2 regions of the Methylobacterium sp. Leaf399 genome follow, and region 1 is predicted to be linked to the other one. Evidence: predicted binding sites of a transcription regulator. Region 1 holds the regulator's gene; the other holds the start of a gene.

Region 1 (3,413 bases):
ACATCCTGTCGGACCTCGGCCCCGCCTGCACCGGCACGATCGGGATCGCGCCCTCGGCCAACATCAACCCGGAGCGGCGCTTCCCGTCGCTGTTCGAGCCCGTCCACGGCTCGGCCCCCGACATCGCCGGCAAGGGCATCGCCAACCCGATCGGGCAGATCTGGTCCGGGGCGATGATGCTCGACCACCTCGGCGAGCGGGACGCCGCCGCCGCCATCGTGGCCGCGATCGAACGGGTGCTCGCCGACCCGGAGACCCGCACCGGCGATCTCGGTGGCCGGGCCGACACCGCTGCCTGCGGCCGGGCGGTGGTGGCGGCCCTCGGCTGAGGGCCACCGCGGACACGGGCGCTCCCACGGGCCGGACCGTTCGCGAGAAGCCCCGGCTCGCCCCCACGGACGCCGACCGACGAGCGCAAGACGCGTGCCCGCCGGACCGTATTCGACGACCGACTTTCAATCGCGATCGACCGGAATGCTCAAGCTTTTCGCCCTTTGCTCGCGAAGGCCAACAAGCGCCATCGCTTAGCTTGCCGTTGCCGGCAGTTTCGTCCCGACGTGATCTTTCGCAAGACCCACCGCGATGGGACGGAACGGTTTTGTATGCAGTCTCGTTTCGGGTTCGCGATGGCGTTCATTCGTGGCGCCGGATCTCGAATACGATTGGATGGATGGTCATGAATAAGCTCATGCGGAGCACGATGGCGGCTGCCCTGATGGTGGCCGGTGTGGCGAGCGCGGTCGCGCAGGGCGGTCCCGGCGGCGGTGGCGGCGCTGGCGGCGGTGCCGCCGGCGGGGCTGCTGGCGGCGGTGCTGGTGGCGGTGCGGGCGGCGGCGGCGGCGGCGCAGGCATGGGTGCCGGTGGTGGTGCCGGTGGCGCCGGTATGCGTGGCGGCGCCGGTGAGGCGGGTGGCGCGGCCGGCGGTGCGGGTGGTAGCATGCGTGGCGGTGCCGGCGAGGCCGGCGGTGCGGCCGGTGCGCGCGGCGGTGCCGGCGAGGCCGGAACACCTGGCCGGGCCGGCGGTGCTCCCGGGCGGGGTGGCGAGGATGGCGCCCGCGGCGGCCGCGAAGGCGGGCAGATGGAGCGTGACGGCAAGGGCGCCGACAAAAGCGATCGCGACGGCAAGGGCGACCGTGACGGCAAGGGCGCCGAGCGGGGCGACCGCGACGGCAAGATGGACCGCGACGGACGCGACGGGCGCGGGGGCGATCGTGACGGCCGCGCGGATCGTGATGGACGTGGCGGCGACCGCGACGGTCGGGCGGACCGCGACGGACGCGGTGGCGATCGCGGAATGCGCGGCGAGCGCGGCGCGGCCCGCGGTGCCTTCGGCCGTCTCGGCGCCCCGCAGCGCACCGAGTTCCGCCAGAGCCTGCTTCGCCGTGGCGGCGTGACCCGTCTGGCCGCCGGCGCCTTCGCGCTGACGGTGGGGACCGCCATCGCCCGCAGTTACACCCTCTCGACCCTGCCGCCCGAGATCGTCCGGGTCGTGCCGGAGTACGAGGATTACCGCTACGTGCTGGTGGACGACGACATCGTCATCGTCGATCCCGACACCTACGAGATCGTCGACGTGATCCGCGGCTGAGCCGAAAAAGCGTGCGGCCTTCGGGCCGCGCGTTCACTGGCGGGCCGAGCGCTACCTGGGCCCGCAATCGAGCATCCGCGAAACGACGCGGGCCGTATAGTCGACCATCGGCACGATCCGCGCGTAGTTCAGCCGGGTCGGGCCGATGACGCCGACGACGCCGACGATCTTCTGGGACCCGTCCCGGAACGGAGCGGCGATCATCGACGAGCCGGACAGCGAGAACAGCTTGTTCTCCGAGCCGATGAAGATGCGCACGCCCTCGCCGCCCTCGGCACGGGACAGGAGGTCGATGACCTCCTTCTGCGTCTCGAGGTCGGAGAACAGCAGCCGGATGCGTTCGAGATCCTCCGCCGCGCGCAGGTCGTCGAGGAGATTGGCCTGGCCGCGCACGATCAGCTGGCGCGCCTCGCTCGGGCCGACGCTGACGGCGAGCCCGGCATCCACCAGCCGCTCCGTGATGGCGTCGAGCTCCTGCTTCATGGCCTGGCGCCCCGCCTCGATCTCGGCGCGCAGGCCGCCCAAGGTGCGGCCGTGCAGGCGGGCGTTGAGATAGTTCGAGGCCTCCTGGAGCGCGCCGGCCGGCAGGCCGGGCGGCAGGTCGAGCAGCCGGTTTTCCACCGACCCGTCGTCGGAGACGAGGACGACCAGGGCGCGCTGCGGGTCGAGCCGCACGAATTCGATGTGCTTGAGCTGCACGTTCGCCTTGGTGGTGACGACGACGCCGGCCCCCCGCGAGATGCCCGACAGCAGCGTCGAGGCCTCGGCCAGCGCACTCTCGAAGGTGTGGCCGGAGGCGGCCGCCCGCATCTGCGCCTCGATCCGCTCCTGTTCCTCGCGGCCGACGTCGCCGAGTTCCAGCATCGCATCCACGAAGAAACGCAGGCCCTGCTCGGTGGGAAGCCGCCCGGCCGAGGTGTGGGGTGCGAAGATCAGCCCGGAATGCTCCAGATCCGCCATCACGTTACGGATGGAGGCCGGCGAGAGCGGCATCGGCAGGATGCGGGCGAGGTTGCGCGAGCCCACCGGCTCCCCGGTGGACAGGTAACTCTCGACGATCTGCCGGAAGATTTCCCGCGCCCGCGTGTCGAGGCCGGAGAGGGCGTGGTGGGTCGAGAACGGGCGAGGGTGCTCTGTCACGGGTCCTGGTCCTGGTCCTGCACGGGTCGTCCTGCACGGGTCCTGATCCTGGCCGACCCCGCCGGCATCCCGGTGACGAGGGACGCACGAGACGGACCGCGGCGCGACACTAATCCCCGGCGGCCGCGAAATTAAGTCGGAGAAAAACACGCCGGTGTCGGGTCGTTTCGCGGGTGTCGGACGTTTGTCTCCGCTGATCGCGCTCGCCCGCCACCGCGGGCCGGCTCGATCCGAGTGAGTGCTTCACAGGAGTTCATGCGATGAAGTTCCCAACCCTGGCCGGTCTGGTCAAGTCGTCCGCCCTCGTCGTCGCCATCGTCGGCGGCATGATGTTCGGTAGCCCGAAGACCGCCGAGGCGGCTCCCGCCGTGGCTCCGATCGAGGTCGTCGCCCCGTCCACCGACATCGCCGAAGTCCGCTACGGTGGCGGTCACTGGCGTCATCACGGTCGCCATCACCGCCGCCACTTCCATCACCATCGCGGCCGTCACTTCGGCCACCACTACGGCCGTCGCCACCATCACCACCACGGCCGCCGCTTCCGGTACTGATCCGCACGGGCGGGACACGACCCTTCGGGTCGGCGTCCCGCCGCTTGCCGCCCGCACGACGGACGCCTAAGAGCGCGGCCTCATCGTTCCGGACCACCCCGAGCGAGAGCACCCTGAGGAAGACGCCGATGCGG
Region 2 (3,413 bases), on a different contig from region 1:
CGAAGACGACATCGCACGGCATACGGTGAAGACCGTGAGCTCGAACGGCCTCACGCAATCGGCCGTCACCAGCTTGATTCAGAACCTGGACCTCTCTGTGAGTGGCATCGGCATCCTGACGCCGGGTCTCCTCACAGGCACCGTCGCGACCGTCCTCGGCACGGTCGCCCCAGCTCTCGACGGGGTTCTCAACAGCACCCTGCGGACGCTCGGTCTCCGCCTCGGGAACGCCGACGTCACCGTCGACGGCACCCGCTGCGATCAGGCCGTTCTAGTCCAGTAATCATCACCTATAAATTTTAATCTTGTTGTTTTATTTTCATCAATGAATGAAATATGATATCGATATAATATTTTTAGATAATTATATTTATCTGAATAGCAATAAAACACAGCAAATTATTGATCAAAATAAAACGCACATATCTATTGCCACGCCTTATCGAAGGTATCGACAAATGTTCTCGTCGGATAATCATTTCAAGCAAGGCGCTACCCTTGTCGAACTATTTCAACGCGAGCTACTCCAGAGAACGCTGGCTGGCGAAGTCAGCCTCAATGCGGCCCGAATCTGTGGCGCAAATCTGGCGGTTCTGCAACTTGCAGTTCAACACCGGGCCCTGACACCGCGGGAGGCAGCCCTCCAAGCGTGGGAGGCCCTGGAGTTCGCCCTTAAAAGTTGCGAGATCGTCGGTGTATAGCCCGAGCACTCCGCAACTGGATCTCAAAACCAGCCGCGCCGCCAGAAGTACAGGAGCGGGAGCAGGGCGCTGATCACGATCAGCGACAGGCCGTAGGGATAACCGTAGATCCAGTCGAGTTCCGGCATGTGCTTGAAGTTCATGCCGTACATCGAGGCGACCAGGGTCGGGGGCACGCCCACCACCGAGACCACGGTGAGCACCCGGAAGGTGTTGTTCTGCTCGATGTTGATGAGCCCCAGGGTCGCGTCGAGCAGGAACTGAACGTTCTCGGACTGCCGGATCTCGAACTCGGCGAGGGAGGCGATGTCGCGTCGGATCGTCTCGAAGCGCGGCACCTGCTCGACGCCCAGGACGCCCTCGCACTCGCCGGCCACGAACGGCAGGATGCGTTCGAGGCCAAGCAGGGTCGCGCGGATCTTGCCCAGCGCCTTGCCGCGCCGGCCGATGCTGCGCAGGATCCGCCGCAGGGCGAGATCGCGACGGCGCGGCACGACCGCCCCGGAGGCGGTGCCGCCGCCCCTCACGTCGAAATCGAAGATGCGGGTGGAGAGGGTGTCGAGGTCGGCCCCCATCTCCTCCAGCGCGTCGGCGAGGCTGTCGACGAGTTCCTCCATCAGGAGAAGGAAGATCTCGGTGCTCGTGGCCGCCGGGCCGTCCTGCTCGGCGATGCGCGTCTTGACCTCGGAAAAGGCGCGCAGGTCGTGGAACCGCACCGTGACGAGGCGGTCGCGCGTCAGCACGAAGCCGAGGGGCTTCAAGAGCGAATCGACCTTGTCGAAGGTGATCATCGGAGTGCTGAGCGACAGCCCGGCCTTGGTCCGGCGCAGGCGGCTCGAGTTCTCGACTTCGCTGAGTGCCGTGCGGGACGGCACGCGGATGCCGGTGGCCTCCTCGACGGCCCTGGCCTCCTCCGCGCTCGGGTCGTTCAGGTCGATCCAGATCGCGTGATCGGGCACCCTCGGCGCTCCGGGCGGCCCGGCATGGTCGACCGCGCCGTGCGGCCCCTGGAGACTGATCATGGGAGAGTGAAACGTCCTCGCACGGCGGGCCCCGCGGGGACCGAATCCACCGCGACACGGGGGTTGCGCCGAGGGTTTTCCTTGACTCGCGGCCGGCATACGCCTAATCCGCAGCCATCGCTGGCACTCACCGATCGAGAGTGCTAACGGCGCCGGGTTGAGCGTGCCTTCGGCCGCATCAACGCCATCCATGAATTTGAAGCAAGAGGGCAGCTCATGAAGTTCCGTCCGCTGCACGACCGTGTCGTCGTCCGCCGCATCGAAGGCGAAGAGAAGACCAAGGGGGGCATCATCATCCCCGATACCGCCAAGGAGAAGCCGCAAGAGGGCGAGATCGTCGCCGTCGGCCCCGGCGCCCGCGACGAGGCCGGCCGCATCAACGCCCTCGACGTCAAGGCCGGCGACCGCGTGCTGTTCGGCAAGTGGTCCGGCACCGAGGTCAAGATCGACGGTCAGGACCTCCTGATCATGAAGGAATCCGACATCATGGGCGTCGTCGCCTAAAGTCTGGTCCGCCTTCGCTTTTTCTCCGTCTCCACGAGCCCTTCGAGGGCGCCGCCCGCGGCGCCGCGGGGCTCCCCACTTCATAAGGATTCCGACACATGGCAGCGAAAGAAGTCCGCTTCGCCTCCGACGCCCGCGAGAAGATGCTGCGCGGCGTCGACATCCTCGCCGACGCGGTGAAGGTCACGCTGGGCCCCAAGGGCCGCAACGTCGTCATCGAGAAGAGCTTCGGCGCGCCGCGCATCACCAAGGACGGCGTCACCGTCGCCAAGGAGATCGAGCTCTCCGACAAGTTCGAGAACATGGGCGCACAGATGCTGCGCGAAGTGGCCTCGAAGACCAACGACATCGCCGGTGACGGCACCACCACCGCCACCGTCCTGGCCCAGGCGATCGTCCGCGAAGGCGCCAAGTACGTCGCCGCCGGCATGAACCCGATGGACCTCAAGCGCGGCATCGACCTCGCCACGGCCGCCGCGGTGAAGGACATCATCGCCCGCGCCAAGAAGGTCGCCTCCTCCGAGGAAGTCGCCCAGGTCGGCACGATCTCGTCGAACGGCGACAAGGAAATCGGCGAGATGATCGCCCATGCCATGCAGAAGGTCGGCAACGAGGGTGTCATCACCGTCGAAGAGGCCAAGACCGCCGAGACCGAGCTCGACGTCGTCGAGGGCATGCAGTTCGACCGTGGCTACCTCTCGCCGTACTTCATCACCAACGCCGAGAAGATGGTCGCCGAACTCGAGGACCCCTACATCCTCATCCACGAGAAGAAGCTCTCGTCGCTCCAGGCGATGCTCCCGGTCCTCGAGGCCGTTGTGCAGACCGGCAAGCCGCTGGTCATCATCGCCGAGGACATCGAGGGCGAGGCGCTCGCCACCCTCGTCGTGAACAAGCTGCGTGGCGGCCTCAAGGTCGCGGCCGTCAAGGCTCCGGGCTTCGGCGATCGCCGCAAGGCCATGCTCGAGGACATCGCGATCCTGACCCAGGGCCAGATGATCGCCGAGGACCTCGGCATCAAGCTCGAGAACGTCACCCTGCCGATGCTCGGCCGCGCCAAGCGCATCCGCATCGAGAAGGAGACCACCACGATCATCGACGGCGCCGGCGAGAAGACCGAGATCGAAGCCCGCGTCGGCCAGATCAAGGCGCAGATCGAGGAGACCACCTCGGACTACGACCGTGA

Evidence for each region. The regulator HrcA, encoded in region 1, represses chaperone genes, less so after heat shock. The targets are predictions, from matches to a motif close to GTTAGCACTCNCNNNNNGNGAGTGCTAAC.
Region 2: groES (co-chaperone GroES) is a predicted target of HrcA. The motif match lies at 1,843-1,871, and genes of this name have one in related genera.

The regions. Positions count from the first base shown of each region.
Region 1 covers NZ_LMQK01000023.1:32,778-36,190, reverse strand. The annotation lists gene ASG40_RS11355 (tartrate dehydrogenase) at 1-329, shown strand, start outside; gene ASG40_RS11350 (DUF1236 domain-containing protein) at 677-1,588, shown strand; gene hrcA (heat-inducible transcriptional repressor HrcA) at 1,640-2,728, opposite strand; gene ASG40_RS11340 (hypothetical protein) at 2,989-3,279, shown strand; gene rph (ribonuclease PH) at 3,408-3,413, shown strand, end outside.
Region 2 covers NZ_LMQK01000030.1:110,191-113,603, forward strand. The annotation lists gene ASG40_RS21285 (hypothetical protein) at 330-701, shown strand; gene ASG40_RS13895 (magnesium transporter CorA family protein) at 725-1,723, opposite strand; gene groES (co-chaperone GroES) at 1,940-2,227, shown strand; gene groL (chaperonin GroEL) at 2,326-3,413, shown strand, end outside.